DNA from 3 places in the Streptomyces lydicamycinicus genome. Region 1 is predicted to be linked to each of the others. Evidence: riboswitches for the same ligand, from Rfam matches in the RefSeq annotation. Region 1 holds a riboswitch; each other region holds the start of a gene.
What was found. A riboswitch is a leader RNA that binds a small molecule or an ion and turns the genes downstream of it on or off. The one in region 1 is predicted to bind glycine.
Positions count from the first base shown of each region.

Region 2: another riboswitch for glycine. It lies ahead of gcvP (aminomethyl-transferring glycine dehydrogenase); the one in region 1 lies ahead of cycA (D-serine/D-alanine/glycine transporter).
Region 3: another riboswitch for glycine. It lies ahead of gcvT (glycine cleavage system aminomethyltransferase GcvT); the one in region 1 lies ahead of cycA (D-serine/D-alanine/glycine transporter).

Region 1 is NZ_BBNO01000007.1:860,417-864,889, forward strand. It holds gene gcvP (aminomethyl-transferring glycine dehydrogenase) at 1-1,279, opposite strand, end outside; glycine riboswitch at 1,431-1,526, opposite strand; glycine riboswitch at 1,880-1,976, shown strand; glycine riboswitch at 1,977-2,068, shown strand; gene cycA (D-serine/D-alanine/glycine transporter) at 2,350-3,834, shown strand.
Region 2 is NZ_BBNO01000003.1:8,727-13,199, reverse strand. It holds gene gcvP (aminomethyl-transferring glycine dehydrogenase) at 1-1,802, opposite strand, end outside; glycine riboswitch at 1,990-2,086, opposite strand; gene TU31_RS09315 (PRC-barrel domain-containing protein) at 2,201-2,584, shown strand; gene TU31_RS09310 (DNA polymerase IV) at 2,494-3,948, opposite strand; gene TU31_RS09305 (MerR family transcriptional regulator) at 4,015-4,473, opposite strand, start outside.
Region 3 is NZ_BBNO01000001.1:975,074-979,546, reverse strand. It holds gene TU31_RS04235 (enhanced serine sensitivity protein SseB C-terminal domain-containing protein) at 1-107, opposite strand, end outside; gene TU31_RS04230 (enhanced serine sensitivity protein SseB) at 275-1,081, opposite strand; gene TU31_RS04225 (AAA family ATPase) at 1,171-1,818, opposite strand; glycine riboswitch at 2,117-2,212, shown strand; glycine riboswitch at 2,213-2,330, shown strand; gene gcvT (glycine cleavage system aminomethyltransferase GcvT) at 2,364-3,491, shown strand; gene gcvH (glycine cleavage system protein GcvH) at 3,615-3,992, shown strand; gene glyA (serine hydroxymethyltransferase) at 4,117-4,473, shown strand, end outside.

The DNA of each region.
Region 1 (4,473 bases):
TGACCTCGGAGCAGGAGATGCCGACGTGGTCACCGTCCACCAGCCGCAGGAGCAGCCCCTTGTCATGCGCGGCCGCGACGACCTCCTCGGCACGGCCGGGGACCCGCACCAGCAGGGTGTCGAAGAACTCGCGGTGCACCACCGTGATCCCGCTGTTCCGCAGACCAGCGGCGATGAGCGTGGCGTGCCGGTGCGTCCGTCGGGCGATCTCGGTCAGACCATCGGGGCCGTGGTAGACGGCGTACACCGACGCGACCACGGCGAGCAGGACCTGCGCCGTGCAGATGTTGGAGGTCGCCTTGTCACGTCGGATGTGCTGCTCGCGGGTCTGTAGTGCGAGGCGGTACGCCGGCCGGCTGGAGTTGTCCACGGACACGCCCACGAGCCGGCCGGGCAGGTGGCGTTCGAGCCCTTCACGGACCGCGATGTAGCCGGCGTGCGGCCCGCCGTAGAACAGGGGGACACCGAACCGCTGGGACGATCCCACGACGATATCGGCGCCGTACTCACCGGGTGGCACGAGCAGCGTGAGCGCCAACAGGTCGGCGGTCACGGTGACTTGCGCGCCGCGCGCTCGTGCCGCGGCGGTCACCTCGCGCAGGTCGCGGACGGCTCCCGAGCAGCCGGGGTAGGAAAGCACCACCCCGAAGAAGTCGTCCTCCGGCAGCGGTTCGGCCACGTCGATCTCGACGATCTCGATGCCGACCGCGGCGGCACGCGTGCGCAGGACGTCGAGGGTTTGCGGCAGGGTGTCGCGGTCGACCAGGACGCGGGAGCGACCACCCTTGCCGGCGACACGACGCATGACCGTGACGGCCTCGGCGACCGCCGTGGCCTCGTCGAGCAGCGACGCGTTGGCGGTCGGCAGTCCGGTGAGGTCTCCGACCACGGTCTGGAAGTTGATCAGCGCTTCGAGCCGGCCCTGGCTGATCTCCGGCTGGTAGGGCGTGTAGGCGGTGTACCACGACGGGTCTTCCAGCACATTGCGCCGGATCACCGCCGGCGTGGTCGTCGCGTGATAGCCGAGTCCGCTCATCGGGACGGCCACGGTGTTCCTGCTCGCGAGCTCCTGTAGCTCGGCGCGGGCCTCGGCCTCGGTGGCGGCGGCAGGCAGGTTCAGGTCGGAAGTGCTTCGGATGCCGCTCGGGACGGCGGCGTCGATGAGGGCGGTCAGCGTCGGGTAGCCGACTTCGGCCAGCATCTTGGCGCGGTCGGCGTCGCTGACGCCGATGTGGCGGGTGGCGAACTCACCCGACGCGGAGGACTCGGGGAAGGTCATGGTGGGAGGCTCCCTGTGGGGGCACCGCAAACGCGGCACCGTGGATGGGTGGCCTCCCCGCTCTGTCATCGGAACCTGAGAGCTTCACCGCCGGGTCCGGCGGTTTGCACCGTGGGCGCAGGACATTGACGTCCTGTCTTTCCAGAGTCGCCTAGCCGAAGCGGTAGTTGGGCCTGAGAGATTCTGGGGAGAGTTGCTCCTTCGGCGCCTCGCCAAGGGTGGACGAGGGCTCTCCCGCTTCGGTTCGAACAGCGCGATGTGGAGTTGTGGGGCCCGACGGTAAGGCCGGGGAGTTTCCGGGGAGGATTGGCTCCTTCGGCGCCGCGTCGTCACATGACGTGGGCTCTCCCGCGCAGAATCGGCAGCGGTGTAGATGCTGTCGGATCTTGCCGGACGCAACGTACGGGCACCGGAACACAGCCGTCAAGAGTCCGCTCGGTCTACGTGCCGGTAACGGCTCGGCCCGGGATGCGCGCCGTGAGCTGCACAAATGCCGTCCCGCACGGGTGAGTGCCGCACTACTCGAAAGTAATGTCCAGCGTTCGGTCGGTCCCTTGACCGGCCGCTCATGTCGACCTAATCTCACCGCACATTGCCGTTCACCCCGGAGCGGGAGAGCACTGGATCAGCCAGACCCAGTCGCCGAAGGAGCAAATCCTCCCCGGAAACTCTCAGGCACCCCTACCGCTCGGGCAGGCAACTCTGGAAAGCAGGCGCCGACGCGCCTCGCCGACGGTGCAAGCCGCGCGCTGAGCGCGGCGAAGCTCTCAGGCTCATGACAGAGGGGGAGGCTCACTCGGCCGCACGGACTCCTGCCCGTGCTCGACAATCGAGGAGTCCCCTGATGGCTCTCCCGCCGCCTCTTCCCTGACCGCCGCCCCTGCCGGCTCCCGGGCTGATCTTCGATCTTCTATGTGGGCCCGTTCAGCATACTGACACCGCTCGGGTCGGCTACCGCACGCCCGCGCGCAGTCCCACCCTGCCGCTCGCCCCCTGGGGGCGCGTGGTCATTCTCCGAGATACCGCCTGTCCCGTGCCCGCACGGGACTTGAGATCCGCGAGGTTTGCCCATGCCTGAACGCAGTGACACCGGCTCGACCACCGTGCCGGACCAACCGGCGGCCGGATCGACACCCCCGCCCGAGGGCGAGCAACACCTCTCCCGCCAACTGTCCAACCGGCACATCCAGCTCATCGCGATCGGCGGTGCGATCGGAACCGGCCTGTTCATGGGCTCCGGCAAGACGATCTCGCTGGCCGGGCCCTCGGTGATCTTCGTCTACATGATCATCGGCGTGATGCTCTTCTTCGTGATGCGGGCGATGGGGGAGCTGCTGCTCTCCAACCTGCGCTACAAGTCCTTCGCCGACTTCGCGGCCGACCTGCTGGGGCCGTGGGCCGGCTTCTTCACCGGCTGGACCTACTGGTTCTGCTGGATAGTCACCGGCATCGCCGACGTCATCGCCATCTCCGGGTACGTGTCCTACTGGTGGCACGACCTACCGTTGTGGATACCGGCGTTGGCCGCCGTCATCCTCTTGATCGCCTTGAACCTGCCCACCGTGAAGGCGTTCGGCGAGACCGAGTTCTGGTTCGCGCTGATCAAGATCGTCGCGATCGTGGCGCTGATCGTCGTCGGGCTGGTCATGGTGTTCGGTCACTTCCAGGCGCCCGGGGGTGCCGCGGCAAGCTTCTCCAACCTCTGGAACGACGGAGGGTTCTTCCCCACCGGCCCCATGGGGTTCGTCGCGGGATTCCAGATCGCGACCTTCGCCTTCGTCGGCATCGAACTGGTCGGCACCACCGCGGCCGAGGCGGAGAACCCGGAACGGAACCTGCCCAAGGCGATCAACTCGATCCCGGTGCGCGTGATGCTGTTCTATGTCGTCGCGCTGATCGTGATCATTTCGGTCACGCCCTGGCGCGAGATCAGTGCGGACCGCAGCCCGTTCGTCGTGATGTTCACTCTTGCCGGTCTGGGTTTCGCCGCCTCGGTGATCAACTTCGTGGTGCTGACCTCGGCCGCATCATCCGCGAACTCGGGCATCTACTCCACCTCACGGATGGTGTACGGGCTGGCCCGGGAGGGCGACGCCCCGGCGCGCTTCGGCAGACTCACCTCCAGGAAGGTACCGGCCAACGCCCTGCTCCTCTCAGGGGTGTTCCTGCTCGCCGGAGTCGTCATGGTCGCCATGGACAACTCGATCATCGAGGCCTTCACCTTGGTGACGACCGTGTCCGCCGTGCTGTTCATCTTCGTCTGGTCGATCATCCTGATCAGCTACCTCGTGTACCGCAAGCGCCGTCCGCACCTGCACGAGGCGTCGAAGTTCAAGATGCCCGGCGGCATCGTTATGTGCTACGTCGTGCTCGCGTTCTTCGCGTTCCTCATCTGGGCACTGACCCAGGAGCCCGACACGCTGCGGGCCTTGCTGGTGACCCCGGTGTGGTTCGCCATCCTCGGCATCGCGTGGGCGGGTCTCCGCCGTCGCCCCCGCCATGTGGCCCGTGAGGCCGCCTTCCGGTCCGAACTCGACGGTGCACAGCAGGACTGACGCGCCACCGGACCCTCAGACCGGCACCGATCGCAAGCGCCGTTCCCGGCAGATGGGAACGGCGCTCGCCTTCGGAGTGCTTACCACTCTCACCGCAGCACACGTCTGACAGGCACTCGGGACTTCATATTCCGCCGCTGGGTTGCGCTTCCACCACGGACGACCGATGCGAGGACACGGCGCGTCCGTACCCCGCGTGGCCCAGCTCTTCAGGCACGCCCAGCTGTGAGAGCCAGACGAGAAGCCCCGCCGGAATGCTTCCGGCGGGGTTTCTTCTGCGTGCGGTGGGGCTATTGGGCGTCGCCGGAGCGGGCCAGTCGGACGAGCCGGGTTTCCGCGAGGCGGGCGCCTATGTGCCTTCCTTTGGTCGGGGGCCCGTGCCTGCCCCGGCGCCCGAGTAGTACGCCTCGGGACGTTATGGACCGGTGATGCGGGTGCAGGCGTCCGGGACACACCGGGAATCACCCGCCTGGCGACGTCCCCGCAGGTCGAGCAGGGCGCACATCACGGAGTTAGCGCCATGGGCACTCAGTGCGATACCTGGATCTCGGTCAGTCGAGGGCGCCGGGGACTGGAATCAGCCGGTGGCGTGTCCCGGATGGGTGAATTCGGGAGCCTGGCCGCTCCCGGATGCCGGTA
Region 2 (4,473 bases), on a different contig from region 1:
ATCAGGCAGACCGTGCGCTGCTCGTCGCCGTTGGCGCGGTGGTAGGCGCGGACGGCCAGCAGACCGGCCAGCTCGCCCTGCGAGCCGGCGTTCGGCTGGATGGAGACCTTGTCGTAGCCGGTGACCGTGGCCAGCCGCTCCTCCAGCTCCTGGATCAGCGTGAGGTAGCCCTGGGCCTGGTCGGCCGGCGCGAACGGGTGCAGCTGACCGAACGCGGGCCAGGTGACCGGCTCCATCTCGGTGGTGGCGTTCAGCTTCATCGTGCAGGAGCCGAGCGGGATCATGCCGCGGTCCAGCGCGTAGTCCTTGTCGGCGAGGGAGCGCAGGTAGCGCAGCATCGCGGTCTCGGAGCGGTACTCGTGGAAGACCGGGTGGGCGAGGTAGTCGTCGTTGCGCAGCAGCCCCTGCGGCAGCGCGTCGGCGGCGGCCGCGTCCAGCTGCTCGACGTCGCCGGACACCCCGAAGGCGCCCCAGACGCCGGCCAGCTGGGCCCGCCCGGTGGTCTCGTCACAGGCGATGCCGACCAGGTCCGCGTCGACCTGCCGGAGGTTGACACCGGCCTCGCGGGCGGCGGCGGCGACCTCGGCGGCCCGGCCGGGCACCCGCGCGGTCAGCGTGTCGAAGTACGTGCCGTGCGCGATCTCCACCCCGCCGGCCCGCAGGCCCTCGGCGAGGATCGCGGCGTAGCGGTGGGTGCGGCGGGCGATGGTCCGCAGGCCCTCGGGGCCGTGGTAGACCGCGTACATGCCGGCCATGACGGCGAGCAGCACCTGCGCGGTGCAGATGTTGCTGGTGGCCTTCTCCCGGCGGATGTGCTGCTCACGGGTCTGCAGCGCCAGACGGTAGGCCTTGTTGCCGTCGGCGTCGACGGAGACGCCCACCAGACGGCCGGGAAGGCTGCGGGCGAACTGGTCACGGACGGCCATGAAGCCGGCGTGCGGTCCGCCGAAGCCCATCGGGACGCCGAAGCGCTGGGTGGTGCCGACGGCGATGTCCGCGCCGAGCTCACCGGGCGAGGTGAGCAGCGTCAGGGCGAGCAGATCGGCGGCGACGGTGACGATGGCGCCCAGCTCGTGCGCCTGCTCGATGACGGCGCGGGGGTCCCGCACCGCACCGGAGGCACCCGGGTACTGAAGCAGCACACCGAACACTCCGCGCTCGGCGATCTCGGCCGGAATGCCGTCGGACAGATCCGCGACCACGACCTCGACGCCGGTGGGCTCCGCACGGGTCTCGATCACTGCGATGGTCTGCGGCAGACAGTCGGCGTCGACCAGGAAGACGCCCTGCTTGACCTTGCCGACCCGGCGGGAGAGCGCCATCGCCTCGGCGGCGGCGGTGCCCTCGTCCAGCAGCGAAGCGCCGGAAGTGGGCAGTCCGGTCAGGTCGGCGACCATCGTCTGGAAGTTCAGCAGCGCCTCCAGGCGGCCCTGCGAGATCTCCGGCTGGTAGGGCGTGTACGCCGTGTACCAGGCCGGGTTCTCCATGACATTGCGCAGGATCACCGGCGGGGTGAACGTGCCGTAGTAGCCGAGACCGATCATGGGCGCCAGGACCTCGTTGCGGTCCGCCAGGCCCTTCAGCTCCTGGAGCACCTCGGCCTCGGTACGGGCCTGCGGCAGGCCGAGCGCCTCGGCGCTCTTGATCACATCGGGTACGGCGGTGGCGGTGAGCTCGTCCAGCGACCCGAAACCGATGTGCGCGAGCATCTTCGCCTGCGCCGCGTGGTCGGGGCCGATGTGCCGGCGCTCAAAGGGGGTGCCGCGTTCCAGCTCGGTCAAGGAGATGCGATTGGTGGTCATCTGCGGGGGCCTCCTGGTCGGTACGACCTACGAGGGGCACCACGGCACGGGTGCCCGGACGGCCTCCCCCTCTGTCATTCAACCTGAGAGCTTCACCGGCCCGCGGGTGGCGGTCCGGCTTTCACCGTCGGTGAGGAGGGGTCCCGGCGCTGTGCCTTCCGTGGCCCGCCCTGCTTTCCAGAGTGACCTCGTCCATGCGGTACGTGTGCCTGAGAGATTCCGGGGAGGATTTGCTCCTTCGGCGCCCTGGTCGCGAACGACAAGGACTCTCCCGCACGGGGTCTGCGGCCATTCGCCAGCCTACCAGCGTGGCTCTCGAAGGCTCCTTCGAGTGGCCGGGGCATGAAATGTGCCGTTTGGTAGTTGTCAGAGGGCAGTTGCGACCAATTGGAGGGGCCGTGCAAACCGATATCGATCCCCGAAGCCTGATCGGCCGCAAAGCGTTCGACCGTAATGGCGCGAAGATAGGGACCATCGACGAGGTCTACCTCGACGATGCGACGGGGGAACCGGAGTGGGCGGCCGTACGCACCGGACTCTTCAGCCGGGATGCGTTCGTCCCGCTGGAGCCCAGCAAAATGGTCGGTGAGGGCCTGCACATCCCTTACGACCGCAAGCTGATCAAGGACGCGCCGGACTTCGGCGTGGGCCGCCATCTCTCCCCTGAGCAGGAACTTCAGCTCTATCACCACTACCGTCTGGATATTTCCTCCCCGACCGATCCGGTGTCCCCCGGCTCCGGCGACAAGAACTTCGGCAAGATCGCCGGCTCGGACGACTGACCGTCGGCCGGCGCCCCGCCCACCAGCGGCAGGGGCTCCCCCGGCCGCAGCGCCGGGTCCTCGACAGCAAAGGTCCGCACCCTCCCCGGTGCGGACCATGGCGTTTCGAAGCGGACGGTCACTCTTCCCACCCCGCTCCCCTGCACCCAGCCCGCGCCGTACTGGTCGTGGACCACGTCCAGCCCCGGATACCAGCGCCGCGGCCGCTCCTCCTCGGCCTCGTGCGGCTCCCGCTCCCCGGCGGCCTGCTCCACCGCCGCCGCGGTCGCGGCTTCCGCCGCCTCCCGCTCCGTCGCCGCCTGGGCGAACAGATCCTCCTGCGTGAAGTCCGCCAGCCCGCTGACCCCCACACCCAGCAGCCGCACCCCGCCAGTGGTGTCCACCGTCTCCAGCAGGCGCACAGCGGCCTCCCGTATCACCGCCGGGTCGTCGGTGGGCCCCCGGAGCGTCTCGGAACGGGTCAGCGTCGAGAAGTCGTAGTTGCGCACCTTGATGACCACCGTGCGCCCGGAGCGCCCGGCGGCCCGCAGCCGTTGTACGCACCGGTCCGCCAGCCGCAGCACCTCGTTCCGCACCCGCATCCGGTCGGTCAGATCGACTTCGAAGGTGTCCTCGACAGAGATGGATTTCGCGTCCCGCTCCGCCACCACCGGCCGGTCGTCCTGCCCCAGCGCCATCGCATACAGCCCCGCACCGTGTGCCCTGCCCAGCAGCCGCACCAGCTCGGCCTCACCGGCCTCCGCGGTCTCCGCGACGGTGTGGATCCCGGCCCGGCGCAGCGTCTCGGCCGTCGCGGGGCCCACCCCGGGCAGCGTCCGCACCGTCATCGGGCCCAGCAGCTCCCGTTCGGTGCCCGGCTCGATCACCACCAGCCCGTTCGGCTTGGCCGCCTCGGACGCGATCTTCGCCAGCATCTTGGCCCCGGCCAGCCCCACCGAGCCGGTCAGCCCCGTCGCCGACCGGATGTCCCGCCGCAGCCGCTCCCCCACGGCACGCACGGCCGCCGTCTCGGCCGGGACGCCACCCGCCTCCAGGTCGACGAACGCCTCATCCAGGCTCAGCGGCTCCACCAGCGGCGACAGCGCATGCAGCAGCTCCATCACCACGTCACTCACTTGGCGGTAGAGCGTGAAGCGAGGACTGAGATAGGCGGCGTTGGGACACAGCCGACGCGCCTGGGCCGTCGGCATCGCGGAACGGACCCCGAAGACCCGGGCTTCGTACGAGGCCGTGGAGACCACGCCCCGCACGCCGACCCCGCCGACCACCACGGGCTTACCGCGCAGGCTGGGCTTGGCCGCCTGCTCGGCGGCCGCGAAGAACGCATCCATGTCCAGATGCAGGATCGTCGGGGCAGGTCTCACATCTCCGATGCTGCCCCATGCCACTGACAATCGGCCCGATACCGGGCCGCGCGCTCCGCCGGGGCCTCAGCCCGCCCGGTTGCGCCGCCGCGCCAGCTCGTCGTGCGGGTTCTTCCCGACCAGCGTCTCGCCGGTGTCCACCCGCTCCCCGTGGAGCTGTGACAGCGCGCCTTCCACATCCCGCCACACCACGCCCACGGCGATCCCGAAAACGCCCTGGCCGCCCTGGAGCAGGTCCACGACCTGGTCGGGCGAGGTGCACTCGTAGACCGTCGCGCCATCGCTCATCAGCGTCATCCGCGTCAGATCCGCCAGCCCGCGCGAGCGCAGATGCTGGACGGCGGTGCGGATGTTCTGGAGCGACACCCCGGTGTCCAGCAGCCGCTTGACGATCTTCAGGACCACGACGTCCCGGAAGCTGTAGAGCCGCTGGGTGCCGGAGCCATAGGCCGGCCGGATGCTCGGCTCCACCAGGCCCGTACGCGCCCAGTAGTCGAGCTGCCGGTAAGTGATGCCCGCTGCCGC
Region 3 (4,473 bases), on a different contig from region 1:
GCGTGCAGCAGTGCCTCATAGGCGTCGTAACGGCCGGGCGAGACCTGCTGGAGCAGCTGCTCCAGCTGTCCGGCCGCCGCCGGCCCCTGATGCGCACCCGCGCTCACGTGGTCCGTCCCTTCTCTCAGCAGGGCACGTGAGGGTGCGCCCGCCTGTCATCCAACCAGCTTAGGGCTTGCCGATGGGCCAGGGCCGGAAGGCCGCGGTGTCCGGTGCACTGCACTCGCCGCGCTCGCTCCGTCGCGGGCCCGGCCCCGGCCCATCGGGCAAGCCCTTACGAGTGGTCACGACTGTAGAAGGGCCGCACGCGCTCCAGTATCCAGTCGGCGACCGGGTCACCCTGGGCGAGGTCGAGCATGACGAGTTGTACGGGCCAGGGCAGCGGTACCGCGCCGAGCGCACGTCCGAGGGCTGACAGTACCGCCTCGCGGGCCGTGCCGTCGTGCAGCGCGGTGGCATCCGCCGCGACCTGAACACCGACGAACAGCGCGGGCGTGTCGCCCTCGACGCTTGCCAGGGCACGCCGGGCAGTCAGGACAATTCCGGCGCCCGAGAACTCCAGCCCGGCCGAGGCCAGGAAGTCCACCGGCTCGTCCTGCCAGTCCGGCTCGAAGAGCCGTACCCGGCCGCCGCTCGGCAGCCCCTCGAACTCCGGCTGCCCCAGCCCCCGGTCCCGGCACAGTTCGGCCACCGCGGGCGGCGGCAGCGGGACGCCGACCGTGCCGTCGGGGTTGACCGCGATGCCGATCTGCGGCGGCAGGCCGCGGGCGAACTCCCGGGCCGGGGCGACGGTGAAGGACATATGCGAGCCGATCACCCGCAGGAATTCCTGCTCGGAGCTGTAGACCGGGACGTAGTGCGCACCGTCGAGCTCGACGGTGGGCAGATCGAGGCCGCGGGCGCCGGGACCCGCGCTCTCCGGGCCGCCGCCTTCGGGCAGCGGCACCCACAGCCGGCTACGGCCCAGGACCTCGACGATCCGGCCACCGGCGCCCGGGTGTCCGACGGACGCGGACAGCACCTCTTCGAGCTCGTTCGCCGGCCATGCCAGCTGCGGTATCCCCTGCTCCGGAAATGTCATTCGTCCCACCCGTTCCAAACCGCGCCATCTGGCCAAAGACCCTAGACGAGAAGGCGCGCGGTGTGGTGTGCGGGGGCGCGTCCGGCGACTCAGTGGAAGGTGACGGTCTCCAGGGCGCTCGCCGCCCGCCGGTCGAGGAGGACGGCAGAGCAGAAGCCCTTCGGCAGCCGGGCCGATTCCGCGGCGCCGACCAGCCGGCCCACCGCCCCGCGGTGCCGGGCGAAGGCGTACCCCGACACCCCGCGACCCCGTGACTCCTGGCCGGAAAGCGCCACCTCGGGCGCCACATCGAGCAGCACCAGATGCGCCCCGCGGCCGCCGCGCCGCGCCGCGCGCGCGATCCAGCGGCGCACCCACGCCAGCGTCCCGCAGTCGTGCACCACCACACTGGCGCCGGAGCGCAGCGCACGGCCCAGGGTCAGATAGTGGGCGGCCCGGACCAGCGGGCGGTAGAGCCCGTACGGCAGCCGGCGCAGCCTGCCGTGCTCCCAGCGCTCGCGGACGTCCTGGGAATCGATGCGGTGCACGACGGCGCCGTGCCCGTCCAGCGACGGCACGACCCGGTGCATCAGGGTGCTCTTGCCGCTGCCCGGCAGCCCGGAGACCACCACCAGGTCGCCGGCCGGGAACCGCAGCTCGGTGGCGCCGGGCGGGCGCCGCTCGCCCCGCAGGTCCACGACCGCGGTGCGGCGTCCGGGCCGGATGACGGCCCGCCGCGCACGGCCGGGCCGCGACATGGCGGCGGACGGCGCCGTCGGCACGGCGTCCGGGGGCACGACCCCTGAAGTCGCCCCGAATGCCGCTTCGCTGTGCACCGTGATCGCCCTCCCCGCCCGTTCTGGTCCGGTTCGAGTCCGTCCCCTACCCGCAGAGTGTCAAGAAAAGGTAATGCCCATCAAGGCGATTGTCCGATCTGCCCACGTCGTGGGCGGGGCGGCGGCGGGGGCTCCTTTATCCGGCGTTCCCGTGCAATGATGTGGCCGCCACGTGCACATCACAGCTCACCCGTGCACCGCCAACTGCATACCGGCCGCTTGAACCCGCGCGGGAGAGTCCCCGGCCGCCACGGCGGGGCGCCGAAGGAGCAAGTCCTCCCTTGAATCTCTCAGGCCCCTATACCGCACGGGCGAGGCAGATCTGAAAAGCGAGCCGCCGCCCGGCTGACGGGGCGGCTCCACCCAAGGTGCAAACCGGGTCCTTTCGCGGGATACCGGTGAACCTCTCAGGTTCCGATGACAGATGGGGAGAACGTCTTGTCACCCCTGCCTGGGAGCCCAGAACCATGACTGATGCCCCCCGCCGTACCGCGCTGGATGCCACCCATCGCGCGCTCGGCGCGACCATGACCGACTTCGCCGGCTGGGACATGCCGCTGCGCTACAGCAGCGAGCGGGACGAGCATGTCGCCGTCCGTACCCGCGCCGGACTCTTCGACCTCTCCCACATGGGTGAGATCACCGTCACCGGGCCGCAGGCCGCCGACCTGCTCGACTACGCGCTGGTCGGCAACATCGGCGGCGTCAAGACGGGCCGCGCCCGCTACACCATGATCTGTGAGGAAAAGGGCGGCATCCTCGACGACCTGATCGTCTACCGCCTCGCCGACCAGGAGTACATGGTCGTCGCCAACGCCTCCAACGCCCAGGTGGTGCTGGACGCGCTGACCGCTCGGGCGGGCGGCTTCGACGCCGCGATCCGCGACGACCGGGACGCCTACGCACTGCTCGCGGTGCAGGGCCCGGAGTCCCCCGGCATCCTCAAGAAGCTGACGGACGCCGATCTGGACGGTCTGAAGTACTACGCGGGGCTGCCCGGCACGGTCGCCGGGGTGCAGGCGCTGATCGCCCGTACCGGCTACACCGGTGAGGACGGCTTCGAGCTGTTCGTCCGGCCGGCCGACGCGGTCGCCCTCTGGGAGGCGCTGACCGAGGCGGGCAAGGACGCCGGTCTGGTGCCCTGCGGGCTGTCCTGCCGGGACACCCTGCGCCTGGAGGCGGGCATGCCGCTCTACGGGCATGAGCTGACCACCGCGACGACGCCGTTCGACGCGGGCCTGGGCCGGGTCGTGAAATTCGAGAAGACCACCAACGGCGGGGACTTCGTGGGCCGCGACGCCCTGGCCGAGGCCGCCGAGCGCGCCGAGACCCGGCCGCCGCGCAAGCTGGTCGGGCTGATCGCCCAGGGCCGCCGGGTGCCGCGGGCCGGATACCCGGTCGTCACGGCCGACGGCACGGTCATCGGCGAGGTCACCTCCGGGGCCCCGTCCCCCACGCTCGGCAAGCCGATCGCCATCGCCTATGTCGACGCGGCCTACGCCACGGCGGGCACGGAGGGTGTCTGCGTGGACATTCGTGGAAGCCATGAGCCGTACGAGGTCACTGCGCTGCCGTTCTACAAGCGGCAGAAGTAACCGTTCATCCACGGCAGGCGGCGGCGCGCGCCCGCGCGTCTCACTGCGCAAGACGTGCCCCCGGACTTCGTCCGGAGGTGCCCCCCTTCACGATCACACCCTCGCGTACAGGAGAATCGAGCCATGAGCAACCCCCAGCAGCTGCGCTACAGCAAGGAGCACGAGTGGCTGTCGGGCGCCGAGGACGGCGTCTCGACGGTCGGCATCACCGAGCACGCGGCCAACGCGCTCGGCGACGTCGTCTACGTACAGCTCCCTGAGGTCGGCTCCACGGTCGCGGCGGGCGAGACCTGCGGTGAGCTGGAGTCGACCAAGTCGGTCAGCGACCTCTACTCGCCCGTCGACGGTGAGATCGCCGAGATCAACGAGGATGTCGTCAACGACCCCTCGCTGGTGAACTCCGCCCCGTTCGAGGGTGGTTGGCTGTTCAAGGTGAAGATCAGCGGCGAGCCGGGCGACCTGCTCTCGGCCGACGAGTACGCCGCCTTCATCCAGAGCTGAGCCCCGGCTCTCCCCCGCTCCCGGGCCCGCCCGGACGGGAGCCCCGACCGCCACCGCCCGCGCGGAAGCTCCCCCGGACCCGTCCGGAGAGGCCCCTCGCGCCCCTGACTCCCCAGGAAAACTCATGTCGCTTCTCAACAGCTCCCTCCATGAGCTCGACCCCGACGTCGCCGCCGCCGTCGACGCCGAGCTCCACCGCCAGCAGTCCACCCTCGAAATGATCGCGTCGGAGAACTTCGCTCCGGTCGCCGTCATGGAGGCCCAGGGCTCCGTCCTCACCAACAAGTACGCCGAGGGCTACCCCGGCCGCCGCTACTACGGCGGCTGTGAGCACGTCGACGTGGTCGAGCAGATCGCCATCGACCGCATCAAGGCGCTCTTCGGTGCCGAGGCCGCCAACGTCCAGCCGCACTCCGGCGCCCAGGCCAACGCCGCGGCCATGTTCGCGCTGATCAAGCCGGGCGACACCATCCTGGGTCTG